DNA from 3 places in the Actinoplanes sichuanensis genome. Region 3 is predicted to be linked to each of the others. Evidence: riboswitches for the same ligand, from Rfam matches in the RefSeq annotation. Region 3 holds a riboswitch; each other region holds the start of a gene.

Region 1 (6,008 bases), 1.1 Mb from region 3:
CCGTGGCCGGTCCCGCTCCGGCGGTCCAGCAGGTCACCGCCGCCCTCGAACAGCGCCTGCCGGACGCCTTCGAGATCACCGCGGTCGACACCACGGCAGCGGCCGAGGAGCTGATCCGTGACCGGGAGGCGTACGGCGCCATCGATTTGACCAGCGGGAAGCCTCAGGTGATCACGGCGTCCGCGGCCAGCGCTCCGGTCTCGCAGACCCTGACCGCGCTGGCCGCCGGTCTGGCCCAGGGTGAGTCACCGGCGGTCGCGGCCCGCGACCTGGTGCCGCTGCCCGCCGACGACCCGCGCGGCGCCGGCCTGGCCGCCGGGGCCCTCCCCCTGGTGATCGGCGGGATCATGGCCGCCGCCCTGCTCACCGCCCGCCTCCGCGGTACCGCTCAGCGGGTGACCGGCGCGCTGGCCTTCGCGGTCGCCGGTGGCTTGGCGATGGCCGCGATCCTGCAGTTCTGGCTGGGTTCGCTCAACGGCGACTACCTCGCCAACGCGGGCGCGATCGCATTGAGTATCGGCGCCACCGCGCTCACCCTGCTCGGCCTGGAATCGCTGCTCGGTGCGGCCGGGCTGGGCCTCGGCGCGGCCACGATGATGCTGGTCGGCAACCCGCTGTCGGGCGTGTCGTCAGCCCCGCAGATGCTGCCCGGCTGGTCCGGCGAGCTCGGCCAGCTGCTGCCGCCGGGCGCGGGTGGTTCGCTGCTGCGCTCGACCGCCTTTTTCGACGGCGCCGCCGCGACCCATCCGATCGTCGTCCTGTCCGGCTGGCTCGTCTTCGGCGCGCTGCTCTGCCTGGCCAGCGCGTTGCGTTCCGGCCGCCGGTCGGCTCCGGCAGCCGCCGAGCCGACCACGCGGCCGTCCGAGGCGGTCACGGTCTGAGAAGCAGTCCGGCAAGCGGCCGCCTCCGGAAAACCGAGGGCGGCCGCTGATCGTTTCTAGAAATCGTCGTCGAAGGAGACGCTTCCGGAGACCCCCACCTGGTACGCCGAAACGCGCCGCTCGAAGAAGTTGGACAACTCCTGAACGTCCTGCAGCTCCATGAACGCGAACGGGTTGGAACTGCCGTAAACGGGGTCGATACCGAGCGCCGCGAGCCGCCGGTCGGCGACGTGTTGGAGGTATTCGCGCATGTCGGCCAGGGACAGCCCGCTCACCCCCTGTTCGAGCAGATCCGCGGCGAACTGGACCTCGCACTCGACGGCTTCGGCGAGCATGTCACGGACCTGCTGTTCCATTCCGGCGTCGAACAGGTCGGGCTCCTCGGCCCGCACCTGGTCGACCACGTCGAAAGCGAACGCCATGTGCATGCTCTCGTCGCGAAACACCCAGTTGGTGCCGGACGCCAGCCCCTGCAGAACGCCGCGCGAGCGCAGGAAGTAGACGTACGCGAAAGCGCCGTAGAAGAACAGCCCCTCGATACAGGCGGCGAAGCAGATCACGTTGAGCAGGAAGGCCCGCCGATGCTCGCGGGTCTCCAGTTTCCGCAAGTCGAAGACCGAGTCGATCCATTTGAAGCAGAACTCGGCCTTGCGCGCGATCGACGGGATGTTCTCGACCGCGGCGAACGCCTCGAACCGTTCCTGCTCGTCGGGCACATAGGTGTCGAGCAGGTTCAGATAGAACTGGACGTGCACGGCCTCCTCGAACAGCTGCCGCGACAGATAGAGCCGGCCCTCCGGCGAGTTGACGTGCTGATACAGGTTGAGCACCAGGTTGTTGGCGACGATCGTGTCGCCGGTGGCGAAGAACGCGACCAGCCGTGAGACGAGATGTTTCTCGGCAGCACTGAGGCGAGCCAGGTCGGCGAGGTCGGAGTGCAGATCGACCTCCTCGACGGTCCAGGTGTTCTTGATGGCGTCCTTGAACCTGTCGAAGAAGTGCGGGTACTTCATCGGTCGCAGGGTCAGGTCCATTCCGGGGTCGAGCAGCATTACTGGCAGGCCTCACATGATTCGGGGTTTTCCAGGGAGCAGGCTTCGGCGGGGGTCAGCGCCGGGATCACCGAGACGGTCGCCTGCTGGATCCGGGTCGCCGGGCGGGAACGCAGGTAGTAGGTGGTCTTGAGACCGGCCTTCCATGCGTAGAGGTACATCGACGACAGTTTGTTGATGGTCGGCGCGGCCATGAACAGGTTCAGTGACTGCGACTGGTCGATGAACGGCGCCCGGGCGGCGGCGAGTTCGATGAGCGACTTCTGCGGCAGTTCCCACGCCGTCCGGAACAGTTCCCGCACATCGGCCGGGAGTTCGGTGATGCCCTGCACGGAACCTTCGGCCCGCTTGATCTGCTCCCGAATGGCGGCGGTCCACAGTCCGCGGGACTTCAACTCCCGTACCAGATAGGTGTTGATCTGCAGGAACTCGCCGGACATCGTCTCCCGTTTGAACAGGTTGGAGACCTGCGGCTCGATGCATTCGTAGGCGCCGGCGATCGACGCGATCGTCGCCGTCGGCGCGATCGCGATCAGCAGCGAATTGCGCAGCCCGTGCTCGGCGATCCGGGCGTGCAGGTCCTCCCAGCGCGAAACCTGCGACACCTCGGCACCCCAGAGCGAAGGGTGCAATCGCCCCTTGGCGGCACGCGTCTCGGCGTAGGCCGGATGCGCGCCGAACCGCGCGGCCAGATCGGCCGACGTCTCCAGAGCGGTCAGGAAGATCTCCTCCTGAACGCGGGTGGAGAGCGAACGCGCTTCGTCGGAGTCGAACGGCAGCCGCAACGTGAAGAACGCGTCCTGAAGACCCATCAGCCCGAGCCCGACCGGACGCCAGCGCGGATTCGACGCAGCGGCCTGCGGCGACGGGTAATAGTTGATGTCGATGACCCGGTCCAGGTGGACGACGGCCGTCCGGACGGTTTCCCGCAATCTCTCCCAGTCGACACCGTCGACGGTGACATGTGCATCGAGATTGATCGACCCGAGATTGCATACCGCCGTCTCGTCGTCGTTGTTGACCTCGAGGATCTCGGTGCACAGGTTGGACAGGTGGATCGTGTTGCCCGGCTCCCCGGTCTGGTTGGACAGCGCGTTCGACCGATCCTTGAACGTCATCCACCCGTTGCCGGTCTGTGCGAGGGTGCGCATCATCCGCCCGTACAGATCCCGGGCTTTGACGGTTTTGACGGCCTTCTTCTCGGCCGCACGGTAGGCCTCGGTGAACGCCTCGCCGAACACATCGGGCAGCTCCGGGGCGTCGGACGGGTCGATCAGCGACCATTCCTCGTCGGCCTCGACCCGGCGCATGAACTCGTCCGGGATCCAGTTGGCCAGATTGAGGTTGTGGGTGCGCCGGGATTCCTCGCCGGTGTTGTCGCGCAGTTCCAGGAACTCCTCGACGTCCGGGTGCCACGGCTCCAGATAGATACACGCCGCGCCCTTGCGCCGGCCGCCCTGATTGACCGCCGCCACCCCGGCGTCGAGGGTCTTCAGGAACGGGACGATGCCGTTCGACCGGCCGTTCGTGCCGCGAATCAGCGCGCCCCGGCCGCGGATCCGCGACCACGCGATCCCGATACCGCCGGAGAATTTCGACAGCTTCGCGACCTGGTGGTACCGCTCGTAGATGGAGTCGAGTTCGTCCTTCGGCGAGTCGACCAGGAAACACGACGACATCTGGGTGTGCCGGGTCCCCGAGTTGAACAGGGTCGGCGAGCTGGGCAGATAGGCCAGCGACGACATCAGCCGATAGAACCCGATCGCCTCCCGCGCGTCCTTCGACAGGCCGCAGGCGACTCGCAACAGCCAATACTGTGGCGTCTCCACCACCAGCCGCTCATGCGGATGGCGCAGCAGATAGCGGTCGGCGACCGTGCGCAGCCCGAAATACTCGAACCGCAGATCACCGTCGGCGTCCACGGCGTCGTCGAGTTTCCGGGCATTGGCGGCCACGAATGCGGCGGTCTCGTCCCCGATCAGACCGAGGCCGTGCGCGTACCGGATCGACTGGCTGAAACTCGCCACGCCCTGGAGGCGGACCTCCTTGTCGACGTACGCGGCGAGCAGCCGAGCCGCCAGCTTCGAATACTGCGGCTCCTCGCCGATCAGCTCAGCGGCCGTCTGGATCGAGAGTTTGTCGAGCTCAGCGGTGGTCGCTCCGTCGTACAACCCGCTGATGGTCTTTGTCGCCACGCGCAGCGGGTCGACCTCGCCGAGGTCGGCGACCCACAACTCGACCGCCTTGACGATCTTGTTGACGTCGACCGGCTCCAGGTCGCCGTTTCGTTTGCGCACCTGCATCACGTGCCGTCGCTGCTCCGGCACGCCCGCTTTCTGCGGCGTGAGTGTCATGCCCTCTCCTCGCGAGCTGGGCGCGCGGGGGCAGACACCAACGGTCCCCGGGCATGCGGGGACGCTTCGGCGTCGGCCGTCCCACGCGGCCTTCGACCGCCGCACACCACGGTGGCGTGCGGCGCGCTGGCAGGTCTTCGGACTCGTGGGCGTCCAGCTCGGTCCTACCGGCCGTCGCTTCCCAGGCTTCTTCGCGATGCCCAGTGCTTGATGACGACTTTCGTTCCCACTCACCGCTGCGGGGCAGTCCCGGATTTGCACCGGGTTCCCTTGTTGCCTCGGGCAGGCCTGTGCGACCTGTCCGAACCAGCTGCGTGGGCCACCATATATGGGCGACATCCGAATTTCCTAACCCAACATGGTGTGTTGACCATGTCACTCCCCGGCGGTACCGCAATCGCCCCGTAGCGCCCGCGACGACCGCCGCCCTATATTGGCGGGACGCCAATAAGAGGGGTGGGACATGGACGCCGCAACCGCTCGCAGCCGCATCGCCGACATCCGCGCCGATGCCGGAAAGACCACCATCGATGAACTCGACGCCCTCTGGGCCGCCCTGCCGACAGTCCGCCCCGAAGAGATCCTCGGCCAATGGCGGGGCAGCGAATTCGTGAGCGGACACCGTTTCGAGGGTTATCTTCCAAAGATCCGGTGGTACGGCAAACGCTTCACCTCACTCACCGAAGTCGCGCCACTGGTCTGCCGCGACGACGACGGCGACCTGTTCGACGACGAGGAACGCGCCAAGGGCGGCGCCGGCCTGTGGACCGTCGAGTTCCGTGGCGAGGCGACCGCGACCATGGTCTACGACGGACAACCGGTCCTCGACCACTTCAAACGCGTCGACGACGACACCCTGCTCGGCGTGATGAACGGCAAGGGCGTGCTCGACGCCGGCCGGCACTACTACTTCGTCCTCGAACGGGACTGACCGGTGCGCATCCGGGCGGCACTCGTCGAAACGGCCGGCGGACCCTTCACCCTCCGTGACCTCGACCTCGAACCGCCGCGCGCCGACGAGGTGCTGATCCGGGTCACCGCGGCCGGCATCTGCCACACCGACCTCAGCATGCGGCGACGCTGGCCGGCCCGGATCTCCCCGATGGTCTTCGGCCACGAGGGCGCCGGCGTCGTCGAAGCGGTCGGCGACGCGGTCACCACGGTCACCGTCGGCGACACGGTTGCGGTGAGTTACCGCAGTTGCGGGCAGTGCGAACTGTGCCGGGCCGGCCATCCGGCGTACTGCCTGCTCAGCGATCTCAACATGCGCGGCACGCGCGCCGACGGCAGCACACCGCTGACCAGCGGCGAAGACAAAGTCTTCGGCAACTTCTTCGGCCAGTCCAGCTTTGCGACACATCTGCTGGCCTATCAAACCAATGTGGTACGGGTACCGCCCACTTTGTCACCCACAGTAGCCGCGCCGCTCGGTTGCAGCGTTCAGACCGGCGCCGGAACCGTCCTCAACGTGCTCCGCCCCTCCCCCGGCGAGACGGTTCTCGTGTTCGGAGCCGGCAGTGTCGGCCTGTCCGCGGTGATGGCCGCCGTCTCGCTGGGCTGCGAGGTGATCGCCGTCGACCCGGTCGCCGCGCGCCGTGAGCTGGCCGTCGAACTCGGCGCGGCCGGCACCGAACCCAAAACCGCCCACCACGTCATCGACACGACCGGCCGGGCCGACGTGATCGCCCAGGCCATCGGGCTGCTGCGCCGCCGCGGCACGC
Region 2 (6,008 bases), 5.6 Mb from region 3:
GAAGAGCCTGGGCAATGTACTTAGACTTCACCTCAGTCAGACCGAGGCATTAGAAACCTACCTCGGCATATAACCTTCGTCAAGCCGGGCCAGCACCGTTACGCCGGCCCGTCCTCCAGGTCGCCCTCCGTCTCCAGGTAGAGCTGCTGGAGGGCGGCCAGCGTCTCCGGCTCCGGCGAGTCCCACAGTTTGCGGTCGGCCGCCTCCAGCAGGCGCTCGGTGATGCCGTGCAGCGCCCACGGGTTGGACTGGCGCATGAACTCCTGGTTCTCCGCGTCCAGCACGTAGCTCGCCGCGAGCTGCTCATACATCCAGTCGGTGACCACACCCGCGGTCGCGTCGTAGCCGAACAGGTAGTCGACCGTCGCGGCCAGCTCGAACGCGCCCTTGTAGCCGTGCCGGCGCATCGCGGCGATCCAGCGTGGGTTCACCACCCGGGCCCGGAAGATCCGGGCGGTCTCCTCGGTCAGGCTGCGGGTCCGTGCCTGGTCCGGGTTGGTGGAGTCACCGATGTACGCGGCGGGCGCCTTACCGGTCAGCGCGCGCACCGTGGCGATCATGCCGCCGTGGTACTGGAAGTAGTCGTCCGAGTCGATGATGTCGTGCTCGCGGGTGTCGATGTTCTTCGCGGCCACGTCGATCCGCCGGTAGGCGTTCTCCATGTCCCCGCGGGCCGGAACCCCGTCCAGGTCACGGCCGTAGGCGAACCCGCCCCACACCGCATACACCTCGGCCAGGTCGGCGTCGTCCCGCCAGTTCCGGCTGTCCATCAGAGGCAGGATGCCGGCACCGTACGCCCCGGGGCGGGACCCGAAGATCCGCGTCCGCGCCCGTCGCCAGTCGCCGTGCTCACTCTGGTCGCGCAGCGCGTGCTCGCGGACGTAGTTGTCCGGCTCGTCGAGCTCGGCGATCAGCTTGAAGGCGTCGTCGAGCAGCGCCACCACGTGCGGGAACGCGTCCCGGAAGAAGCCCGAGATGCGGACCGTCACGTCGATGCGAGGACGGCCCAGTTCCTCGGCTGTGATCGGCTCCAGCCCGGTGACGCGCCGGGACGCCGGGTCCCAGATCGGGCGGACCCCGATCAGGGCCAGAATCTCGGCGATGTCGTCGCCCGCGGTCCGCATGGCGCTGGTCCCCCAGGCGGAGAGGCCGACCGAGCGGGGCCACTCGCCGTGGTCGGCGCGGTAGCGGTCGAGCAGCGACTCGGCCATCGCCTGGCCGGTCTCCCAGGCGAGCTGGCTGGGGATCGCCTTCGGGTCGACCGAGTAGAAGTTACGGCCGGTGGGCAGCACATTGATCAGGCCGCGCAGCGGGGAGCCGCTGGGACCGGCCGGGACGTAACCGCCGTCGAGCGCGTGCAGGACGTGGGTGAGCTCGTCGGTGGTCTTGGCGAGCCGGGGCACCACCTCGGTGGCGGCGAACTCCAGGACACGCACCACGTCTTGATTGTCGGAGATATCGGGAATGGCCGTCGGCCAGCCGGCCTCTTCCATCTTCGTGATCAACTCGCGGGCTTCCGCCTCCACCCGATCGGTCTCCGCGGTGGACGCGTCCTCGGTCAGGCCCAGCGCCTCCCGCAGACCCGGCAGGGCCGCCACCTTGCCCGCCCACATCTGCCTGGCCCGCAGCATGGCCAGCACCAGATTGATCCGCGCCTCGCCGGTCGGGGCCGCACCGAGCACGTGTAGCCCGTCGCGGATCTGGACGTCCTTGACCTCACACAGCCATCCGTCGATGTGCATGATGAAGTCGTCGAACTCCTCGTCGTCAGGCCGATTGGCCTGGCCGAGGTCGTGGTCCATCTTGGCGGCCTGGATCAGGGTCCAGATCTGCGCGCGGATCGCCGGTAGCTTCGCCGGGTCGAGAGCCGCGATGTTGGCGTGCTCGTCGAGAAGCTGCTCCAGCCGGGCGATGTCACCGTAGGACTCGGCGCGGGCCATCGGCGGGATCAGGTGGTCGACCAGGGTGGCGTGCGCCCGGCGCTTGGCCTGGGTGCCCTCGCCCGGGTCGTTGACCAGGAACGGGTAGATCAGCGGCAGGTCGCCGAGCGCCGCGTCGGTGCCGTCCGAAGCGGACATGCCGACGTTCTTGCCGGGCAGCCACTCCAGGTTGCCGTGCTTGCCGACGTGCACGACGGCGTGCGCGCCGAACTCGTCGGCCAGCCACCGATACGCTGCCAGGTAGTGATGCGACGGCGGCAGGTCGGGGTCGTGGTAGATCGCGACCGGGTTGGCACCGAAACCGCGCGGCGGCTGCACCATCACCACGATGTTCTCGTCGCGAAGCGCGGCCAGCACGATGTCGCCGCCGTCGGTGTACAGCTCGCCGGGGGGCGGCCCCCAGTGCTGCACGACGCTCTCCCGGAAGTCCTCCGGCAGCGTCACGAACCAGGACTCGTAGGCCGAACCCGAGATCCGGACCTTGTTCTCCGAGAGCTGCTCCTCGGTCAGCCAGTCGGGATCCTGGCCACCGGCGGCGATCAGCGTGTGGATCAGGCCGTCGCCGTCGTAGTCGGCGAAGGAACCGACCTGGTATCCGCGCTCCTTGAAGGCCTTGATCAACGCGACCGTCGACGCCGGAGTGTCCAGACCGACCGCATTGCCGATCCGGGAGTGCTTGGTCGGGTAGGCCGACAGCATCAATGCGATGCGCCGCTCGGCCGGTGGCACGTGCCGCAGCCGGGCGTGCGCGACCGCGATCCCGGCCACCCGCAGCGCCCGCTCCGGGTCGGCGACGTAGACCGAAAGACCGTCCTCGTCGATCTCCTTGAACGAGAACGGCACCGTGATGATCCGCCCGTCGAACTCGGGAATCGCCACCTGCGTCGCCGCGTCCAGCGGGGAGAGACCGTCGTCGCTGGCCTCCCACGCGGCCCGCGAGCTGGTCAGGCACAGGCCCTGGAGGATCGGCACGTCCAGGTCGGCGAGCACGCCCACATCCCACGCCTCGTCGTCACCGCCCGCGCTCGCCGTGGCCGGACGGGTGCCGCCGGCGGCCAGAACCGTCACCACCAGCGCGTCCGCCTTGCGTAGCTCGGCCAGCAGATCCGGCGGAGCGGTCCGTAGTGAGGCCGTGAAGATCGGCAGCGCGCGGCCACCCTTGGCCTCGATCGCCCGGCACAGCGCCTCGACGAACGCGGTGTTGCCGGCCATGTGGTGGGCGCGGTAGTAGAGCACCGCGACCGTCTCCCGGCCGGTGCTCTCCGGCCTGGGCAGGACACCCCACTGTGGGGTCTCGACCGCCGGGGCGAAGCCGTTGCCGGTCAGCAGCACCGTGTCGGAGAGGAAGTCGTGCAGCGCCGCGAGGTTTTCCGCACCGCCCTGCGCCAGGTAGGTGTGCGCGTCCGCGGCGACACCGGCCGGCACCGTGGACAGTTTCATCAGGTCTGCGTCGGGCGCCTGCTCACCACCGAGGACGACCACCGGCCGGCCGCTCGCGAGCAGCGCGTCGATGCCCTCCTCCCAGGCCCGGCGGCCACCGAGGATGCGCACCACCACGAGATCGACCCCGTCGAGGAGGGCGGGCAGGTCGTCGACAGCGGTGCGAGCCGGGTTGGCCGGGCGCCACGCCGAGCCGCTGGCACGGGCGCTGAGCAGGTCGGTGTCGGACGTCGACAGCAGCAGGAACACAGCGCACTCCCCCTCGGGGTCCGCGCCCCGGGTAGACGGACATCACGGCGACCGGAGTTTCTGGCTCCCAGAGAATCCCCTGGTGACAGTGGCGGGACCGCGCCGGACTCACACCGGCTTCCTCCGCGGCGTCGCCGCTCGTTGGCCCCTAACCTTTCCGAACCCCGGTGTCCCGCGTCAAGGTGGAACGGCCGCTGTGACGCTCCCGACCCACCGCACGACGGAGGTGAATTCCTGTCGGGGGCCCGCCGTAGTATCCGGGCCATGACTCCCCGTTGGTCGGACACCGACGCCTGTCCCGGCGCGCTGCGGCTGCACGCCGCGGCCGACGGCATGCTGGCCCGGGTGCGGCTGCCCGGGGGGATGCTGTCCGGGGCTCAGCTGCGCTCGCTGCGCGAGCTGGCCGAGGAGTTCGGCGACGGCGGTCTGGAGCTGACCTCCCGGGCCAACCTGCAGCTCAGAGCATTGCGACAGAGCGATGCGCCGGCCTTGGCGGTCCGGTTGCGGTCGGCGGGCCTGCTGCCTTCTCAGACCCATGACAACGTACGGAACATCGCGGCGCCCCCGCTATCGGGATCCACGGTCCGCGCTCTCGTAGGTCGGCTCGACCTCGCGCTCCAGGCTGACGCCGCGCTTGCCGCCCTGCCCGGCAAGTTCCTCTTCGCCATCGGTCAGGTCCCGCTGGCCGCCGACGTGGCCGCGGTCCCGACCGGCCCCGCCCCACGCCCGACCGTGGCCGGTGCGGTCGTTCCGCGACCCCGGCCGGCGTCCGGCGACGACCTGTTCGTGATTCGGCTCGGTGGGCATGACACCGGGCTGCGAGCCGATCCTGACGACGTCGTGCCCGTGCTCCTCGCCGCCGCCCACGCGTTCCTGGCCGAGCGGGAGGCACAGCGGTCCAGCGGGGCGGCGGCATGGCGGCTGCGTGAGCTGGCCGACGGCCCGGCCCGGGTCTCGGCGCGGCTGGTGGCGGCGCTCGGCCTGCCGCCCGTTCCGGTCGAGGTAGCGACGCCTGTCGACGCCTCGGAGCCCGGAGACCTGATCGGCGTGGTGCCCCAGGCGGACGGGCTCTCGGCGGTGGCCGCGCTGGTGCCGTTGGGTCGGCTCAATGACGTACCGCTGAGGGTTTTGGAAGACGCCGACCTGCTGGTCGTGACGCCGTGGCGCGGGGTCGTGGTGGCCGATCTGACGCCGTCGGCGGCCGAGACCTGGGCGGACCGCCTGGCCACCGCCGGTCTGGCCGTGGCGTCGGGCTCACCGTGGTCCGGGGTGACCGCCTGCGCCGGCCGGCCGGGCTGCGCGAAATCTCTGGCCGACGTGCGTTCCGACGCCACCGCGGCGGCCCGTTTCGTCAACGGCCTCCCGGTGCATTGGGTGGGGTGCGACCGCGCGTGCGGCAGCCCGGCGGGCCCACACGTGCGCGCCGAAGCGACCGCCGACGGCTACCTGATCACTCACCGTCCGGCCGGTGGCGGAGAGCCGGGCGTCCAGATCCCGGTCACCGTCCGTCAGCCGACGGTGCCCGGTGGCCGGTTCCCGGTCGAGGATTCCGGCCCGGTCGGACCATCGACCTCGAGCCCGCGACCACCGAGGATCGGCATTCCCACACTGCTCACGGTCACGGCGGAAGGCCGGCCGGACGCAACCGATCCGAACGGCTCGGCCGGAACCGAAAGGCCGAACAAGACGGCCGGAGCGAAACGGCCACGCAAGGCGGCCGGAGCGGCTCGGCCAGCCGAGACGGCCGGAGCGAAACGGCCAGGCGAGACGGCCGAAGCGGCTCGGCCAGCCGAGACGACCGAAGCGGCTCGGCCGGGTGCGGGGGCTGCGGTGCTCGGGCTGGAGACGGCGGGGGCGCGCGGTCCGGGCGCGGCGGGAATGCGGCGGCCGGAGGGCGCGGCAAGGGCGATTGAGCTGGCAGATGCGATAGCGGTGGCGAGGGGATCCTGAGCGATGGAGTACGTGCGTGACGGCGCGGAGATCTACCGGCGGTCGTTCGCCACGATCCGGGCCGAGGCAGACCTGTCAGGGCTTCCGGAGGACGTGTCGCGGGTGGTGGTCCGGATGATCCACGCCTGCGGAATGGTGGACCTGGTGGAGGATGTCCGGTTCAGCCCAGGGGTGGTGACCGCGGCACGGAAGGCGCTGCTCGATGGCGCGCCGATCCTGTGCGACGCCGAGATGGTCGCCTCAGGTGTCACCCGGACCCGACTGCCGGCCGCCAACGACGTGGTGTGCACGCTACGTGACCCATCCGTTCCCGGGTTGGCGGCGGAGATCGGCAACACCCGCAGTGCGGCCGCCATGGACCTGTGGGGTGACCGACTGGGCGGCGCCGTGGTGGCGATCGGTAACGCACCGACCGCCTTGTTCCGGCTG
Region 3 (6,008 bases):
TGTTCTGCTCGATCAGCGCCCGCACCCCGGTGCGCCCGGCCGACTACGACCCCGCCCACGTCGTCGACCTGTTCACCGAGCAGGTCGCCGCACAGCGGGCGCTGTCGGTGCCGATGCCGACCGACTCCCGGGCGCGGGCGGCGGCCATGGGCTACCTGCGCAGCATCGGCACGTCCGGCGGGTCGGGACTCGACGTGCCCGCCGAGACCCACCGCGCCTTCCGTGAACAGGCCGGCATGAGCTTCGCCCGCTGGCGCTACGCCGCCCGCATGCGCATCGCCCGCGACCTGCTCGCCGGCGGCGCCAAACCCAGCGCCGTCGCCCGCCGGGTCGGCTACGCCCACCTGTCGACCTTCAGCGCCGCCTTCACCCGCTTCCACGACCTCTCACCCCGCGACTACGCAGCCCGCGAGTCCGACCGCCGGGACGGTCACCCGTCCACATGACGGCGACGCCTTCGTACGGCCGTCGTGGTGAGGGTGGCCGCGGGGGCGGCTGCGCGGCTACGAACGCGACGAGGTCCGCGGTCCATGCCTCCTAGAGTCTGTGATCTTCGGCCTGTGTGCCGTACGCGGCCACCTCGAGCCCGGAACGTCGGTGGCACCGCGGGAACCGCTCGCTCTGGCCGACGACGACGTGGCGGACACCGCTACGCCGCTCGATCGGCCAGGAAACGCCGATACAACCCGAGTGCCGTATCGCGCCGGCCGTAGCCGGATCCGTTGAGCCCCAGACTCGTCCCGCACAGCGCGGCCACGACTGCCGCGTTGTCGACAGTCACCAGGTCATCCGGCGGGTCCGCCCGGAGCATGCGGTCCCAGACGGCTTCGTAGCGTTTCCGGTGTTGCTCGAGCCATGACAACGACCAGCCGGGGAAGTCCTGCCCGGTGTCGTAGATGCCGCCTTCGAGATTGACCGTGAGGATCGTCCCCGCGTCCGCGCCGTGTAGCACGATGCGCGCGTGATGGCCGCATCCGTCGTCGGCGATCCGCCAGGTGCCGTTCAGCAGCGTCTCCAGCAGTGCTTCGTCGTCCACTTCGAAGTAGCCGTCGGCATCGACGTCGACGCCTTCCGAGGCCAACCGGCGATGTACTGCGGCCATGCCGGGGAAAGGCCGGCGCAGACGGGTGCGCTCGGTGGCGGACAGGTGCGACGGAAACGTTCTGATGCCGAACAGGGGACCGGCGCCGCCGTTGCCGTACGCGGTGAGGTAGGTGCGGTAACCCGCCGGAAGGCGGTAGCCGAGGTCCTGTTCCAGGGTTGCGACCGGTTGCTCGCCCAGCGGCGGTCGGACCTGCCAGTGGTGGCGCTCGGCTCCGAAGACGTCGCGACCCCGGTCAAGCCGACGGAGGACCTCGACGTGCTCGAGGAACGGCGTCAGTCGGGGATCGTCCACCGGTACGGTCCTCTCTCGGTGTCCCCGCAACCCGTCGGTCGCCGTCGAGGGCCCGACCATTGTGACCCTTCGAGGTCGTGAAGTGTCAGCGGGCGCTCTCTCCCGCGCGACCCTACGGCTGCCCGGCCGGGCGGGCCGACTTCGGCGTCGGCGTCGTCCTGCTCGCCGCCGCCGAAGCCGCCCGTCTCTCCTGACCGGTGGTGGTTCGACACCCTCGGTCCATTGGTAAGCCGAGGAAGGTCAGCTGCCGCGAACCTCGGCGGCGGCCGCGACCAGGTGCCGCAGGGACGCCTCGGTCTCCGGATATCCGCGGGTCTTCAGGCCGCAGTCGGGGTTGACCCACAACCGGCGGGCCGGGACGGCGGCGACGGCGTTACGCAACGCGGTCACCACCTCGTCGTGCGACGGCACGCGCGGGGAGTGGATGTCCCACACACCGGGGCCGACGCCGCGGCTGTAGCCGATGGCGGCCAGGTCGCCGAGGACCTCCATCTTCGAACGGGACGCCTCGATGCTGGTGACGTCGGCGTCGAGTTCGTCGATCGCGGTGATCACGTCCCCGAACTCCGAATAGCACAGGTGGGTGTGGATCTGCGTCTCGTCGGCGACACCGCTGGTGGCCAGCCGGAACGCGCCGACCGCCCATTGCAGGTAGGACTCCTGATCGGCGTGGCGCAGCGGCAGCGTCTCGCGCAGAGCGGGCTCGTCGACCTGGATCACCCGGATCCCGGCCGCCTCCAGGTCGACGGTCTCGTCCCGCAACGCCAGCGCCACCTGGTCGGCGGTGTCACTCAGCGGCTGGTCGGTGCGCACGAACGACCACGCCAGAATGGTGACCGGCCCGGTGAGCATGCCCTTGACCGGCTTGGCCGTCAGCGACTGGGCGTACCCCGACCACTCGACGGTCATCGGCGCCTTGCGGGCCACGTCTCCGTAGATGATCGGCGGCCGCACGCACCGGGAGCCGTACGACTGGACCCAGCCGTGGTCGGTCGCTGCGAACCCGTCGAGCTGCTCGCCGAAGTACTGGACCATGTCGTTGCGTTCCGGCTCGCCGTGCACCAGCACGTCCAGCCCCAGCTGTTCCTGCAGGCGGATGACGTGTTCGACCTCGGCCCGCATCCGCGCCGTGTAACCGTCGGCGTCCAGCCGGCCGGCCCGCAGTTCGGCGCGGGCCTTGCGCAGCTCGGCTGTCTGCGGGAACGACCCGATGGTCGTGGTCGGCAACTCCGGCAGGTTCAGGTGCGCCTGCTGGAGGGCGGCCCGTTCCACAAAGGGTGCACGTCGCCGCGCGGCGGGGGAGAGGGCGGCCAGGCGGGTGCGCACGTCACCGTTGCGCCATACGTGCGGACCGCCGGGCAGCGGTACGGGCACATGCGCCGTTCCATCGCGCAGCGCCTTGCCGAGCAGCACCACCTCGTCGACCTTCTGCCGGGCGAACGCCAGCCGTTCGAACAGTTCCGGCGCCAGCCGGGTCTCCACTGACAGGTCGACCGGCACGTGCAGCAGCGAACAGGAGGTGGACACGGCCACATGGTCGGCCAGAGCGGTGACGGTCGCGCCGTTGGTGATCGCGGCCCGCAGGTCGGTGCGCCAGATGTTGTGCCCGTCGACGAGCCCGGCCACGATGATCCGCCCGGCGAGTGGCCCGGAGGCGGCGAGCTTGCGCAGGTTACCGGGCCCGGCGACCAGGTCCAGGCCGATCGCCTCGACCGGGGTGTCGAGCAGAGCGCTCAGGGCGCCACGGATCTCCCCGAAATAGGTGGCCACGAAGATGCGGGGCCGGTTGGCCAGCTCCCCGAGCCGGGTGTAAGCGCGGCGAAGCCCTTCGACCTCGGCCGGAGTGCGGTCGGCCACATACGCCGGCTCGTCGAGCTGCACCCAGCCCACGCCTGCGTCGGCGAGCGCGTTGAGGATCCGCGCGTACGCGTCGACCAGGTCGTCGAGGCGCGCGAACGGGTCTGCGCCCTTGGCCAGTAGCAGGAACGTCGCCGGACCGACCAGCACCGGACGCGTCTCGATACCCAGGGCGCGCGCTTCGGCGTACTCGGAGAGGGCCTTGGTGGGGTTGGCTTTGAAGACCGTGTCCGCGTCGATCTCCGGAACCAGGTAGTGGTAGTTCGTCGCGAACCACTTGGTCAGTTCCAGCGCGGGTTCGGCGTCCACGCCGCGTGCCATCGCGAAGTAGGTGTCCAGGCCGGACAGGCCGAGCCGGGCGAACCGGGCCGGGATCGCGCCGACCGCGACCGCGGTGTCCAGGACATGGTCGTAGTAGGAGAACGTGTTCGACGGGATCGAGTCGAGGCGGGCGTTGCGCAGCTGCTGCCACACCTCGGCCCGCAGCCCGGCGGCGGTCTTCTCGAGGTCGTCGGCGTCGATGGTGCCGGCCCAGTAGGCCTCGACGGCCTTCTTCAGTTCCCGGTTGGTGCCGATGCGCGGATAGCCGAGCACGGTGCTCTGCCCGAAGGTGTTACTCACCAGGGATTTCCTTCCCTCGAAGTGCCCGGCGGGCACGTGAGGGTCAGGGGAAGACGCGGCCGAGGGCCGGCTTCCGCCCTGGTCCTCCCGAGAGACCGCCGGCGGCGCCCACCGGACGACGGGCGCAGTGTTGGCAGGTCTTCGGACTCGCGGGCACGGCGTCACGCCTCCTACCGGCCGTCGCTTCCCAGACCCTGCGGTCCAGTGCTTGATGACGGCTTTCGTTCCCACTCACCGCTGCGGGGCAGTCCCGGTCTCGCACCGGGTTCCCTCTTACGACACCCCGCCTGGCTGACGGGGTGAACCAGCACCGCCCGCCATCCTAGCCGTGCCGCGGACCCGTTCTGCAAGGCGTTGCAAGGTTAGCCTAACCTTCATTAGGGTTGTGGCGATCGTTGCTTCGGTTGGCTCGGTCTGGTCTCAAGAGAAGTGGGTGTGCTTCCGTTGACGGCTTCTGATCGTGTGGAGTTGACCGCGAGTCAGCGTGGTAACTGGGTGGCTCGGCGGCTTGCGCCGGAGCCCTCGGTGTTTCGTGCCGGTCAGTTGTTGTGGTTGGACGGTGTGGTCGATCCGGCCGTTTTCGTGGCGTCGGTGGGTGCTGTTTTCGCGGAGACCGACGCGCTGCGAGTGCGTTTCGGTGACGTCGGCGGTGTTCCCTTTCAGTACGTGGACACCGGTTCGACTCTGTCGACCGAGGTCGTCGACGTGGGTCATGGCGATGACCGGATTCGGGTGCTGGCCCGTGAGCAGTTGGCCGGGCCGTCGGTTGCGGGGGAGCCGGCGACGTCTTCGACCCTTGTGCGTCGGGAGAACGGCACGTGGGCGTGGATCCTGATCACCGATATCCTGCTCGTCGACGGTTACAGCATTTCTCTTTTCATTCGCCGTGTCGCCGAGGTCTACACCGCGCAGCGGGCCGGGGATACGGTCCCGGATCGCTGGTTCGGGGCCCTGAAAAACGTCACCGACGGTGAGGATCCCGGCGAGTCCGGGGTCGCGTATTGGGATGGCGTCCTCGGTGTCGGGTCGGCCGGCCGTGAGACTGTGGAGGAGTTGTCAGGGGTCTTCGTATCGGCGAGTCGGCCGGTTGTCGTCCCGCTTCCCGAAGACGCCTATGCGCGGGTTCAGCAGTTCGCCCGTGCGGCGCGGGTGTCGTGGACTGATTCCCTGATCGCGTTGTGGGGTGTGTACACCGCGCTGGTCGAGGGTCGTGACTGCGTGGCGGTCCGGGTTCCGCTGATGTTGCGTGACGACCGGGAGTCGTTGCGGACACCGAGCGCGCGCTCGCGGGCGATCCCGGTCGTCACCGAGATCAGCCCCTATCGGACCTTCGAGGATGTGCTTGCGGTCGTCGCAGGCCAATTGAAGGATTCCCGGCGGCACACGACTGTCGAGGATCACCAGCTCGCCCGTTTGTGGCCGAGCGGTCAAGGGTCCTATCTGGGCCTCCCGACGATCAATATCCGGCTTTTCGAATCGACGCCGCGGCTTGGCGATGTCGTCGCGATTCCTGAAACGATCAGTACCGGACCGGTCGGATCACTCGACCTCGCGGTCTACCGCGATCCGGACTCCGGGATCCGGCTGGAGTTGTCCACGGGCTCGGCCACGGGTGATCCGGTGCGGCATGCCGAGCAGTTCAGTCGTTTCCTCGGCGCGGTTCTCGACGGGGCGTCGGGTCTGACCCTGCACCGGCTGGCATCTGATGTCGACGGTCCGGACCCGTCGTGGGTGCGGGGCGAGTCGCTGGATGTGGCGCCGGTGACGGTGGATGAACTGGTGCGCGCTCGGGTCGCGGCGGATCCGGACGCGGTTGCGGTCGTCGCCGACGGTGTCGAACTGACCTATGGCCGGTTCGATGCGCGGGTCAACGCGTTCGCCCACCTTCTGATCGATCAGGGGGTGCGGATCGGGGACCGGGTCGCTGTCGTCATGTCGCGCTCGGTCGATCTGGTGGTGGTGCTGACCGCGGTGCTCCGCGCGGGAGCGGCCTACGTGCCGATCGATCCGGAGTATCCCGCAGGGCGCATCGAACGCATCCTGGACGACGCCGCGCCCGCGCTGGTGATCACCGACCGGCATACTGCTGAGTTGCCGGGACTATGTATCGATGACCGCGACGTTCAGGAGCATC

Evidence for each region. Region 3 has a riboswitch for cobalamin ahead of metE (5-methyltetrahydropteroyltriglutamate--homocysteine S-methyltransferase). Riboswitches for the same ligand answer to the same signal wherever they lie in the genome.
Region 1: another riboswitch for cobalamin. It lies ahead of Q0Z83_RS26250 (ribonucleoside-diphosphate reductase subunit alpha); the one in region 3 lies ahead of metE (5-methyltetrahydropteroyltriglutamate--homocysteine S-methyltransferase).
Region 2: another riboswitch for cobalamin. It lies ahead of cobN (cobaltochelatase subunit CobN); the one in region 3 lies ahead of metE (5-methyltetrahydropteroyltriglutamate--homocysteine S-methyltransferase).

Annotation. Positions count from the first base shown of each region.
Region 1 is NZ_AP028461.1:5,694,519-5,700,526, forward strand. It holds gene Q0Z83_RS26240 (hypothetical protein) at 1-881, shown strand, start outside; gene Q0Z83_RS26245 (ribonucleotide-diphosphate reductase subunit beta) at 938-1,933, opposite strand; gene Q0Z83_RS26250 (ribonucleoside-diphosphate reductase subunit alpha) at 1,933-4,287, opposite strand; cobalamin riboswitch at 4,413-4,598, opposite strand; gene Q0Z83_RS26255 (DUF4334 domain-containing protein) at 4,751-5,218, shown strand; gene Q0Z83_RS26260 (NAD(P)-dependent alcohol dehydrogenase) at 5,222-6,008, shown strand, end outside.
Region 2 is NZ_AP028461.1:11,162,872-11,168,879, reverse strand. It holds gene cobN (cobaltochelatase subunit CobN) at 99-3,629, opposite strand; cobalamin riboswitch at 3,664-3,789, opposite strand; gene Q0Z83_RS51345 (precorrin-3B synthase) at 3,894-5,579, shown strand; gene Q0Z83_RS51340 (precorrin-8X methylmutase) at 5,583-6,008, shown strand, end outside.
Region 3 is NZ_AP028461.1:4,641,932-4,647,939, reverse strand. It holds gene Q0Z83_RS21395 (AraC family transcriptional regulator) at 1-446, shown strand, start outside; gene Q0Z83_RS21390 (hypothetical protein) at 650-1,396, opposite strand; gene metE (5-methyltetrahydropteroyltriglutamate--homocysteine S-methyltransferase) at 1,637-3,874, opposite strand; cobalamin riboswitch at 3,990-4,198, opposite strand; gene Q0Z83_RS21380 (non-ribosomal peptide synthetase) at 4,343-6,008, shown strand, end outside.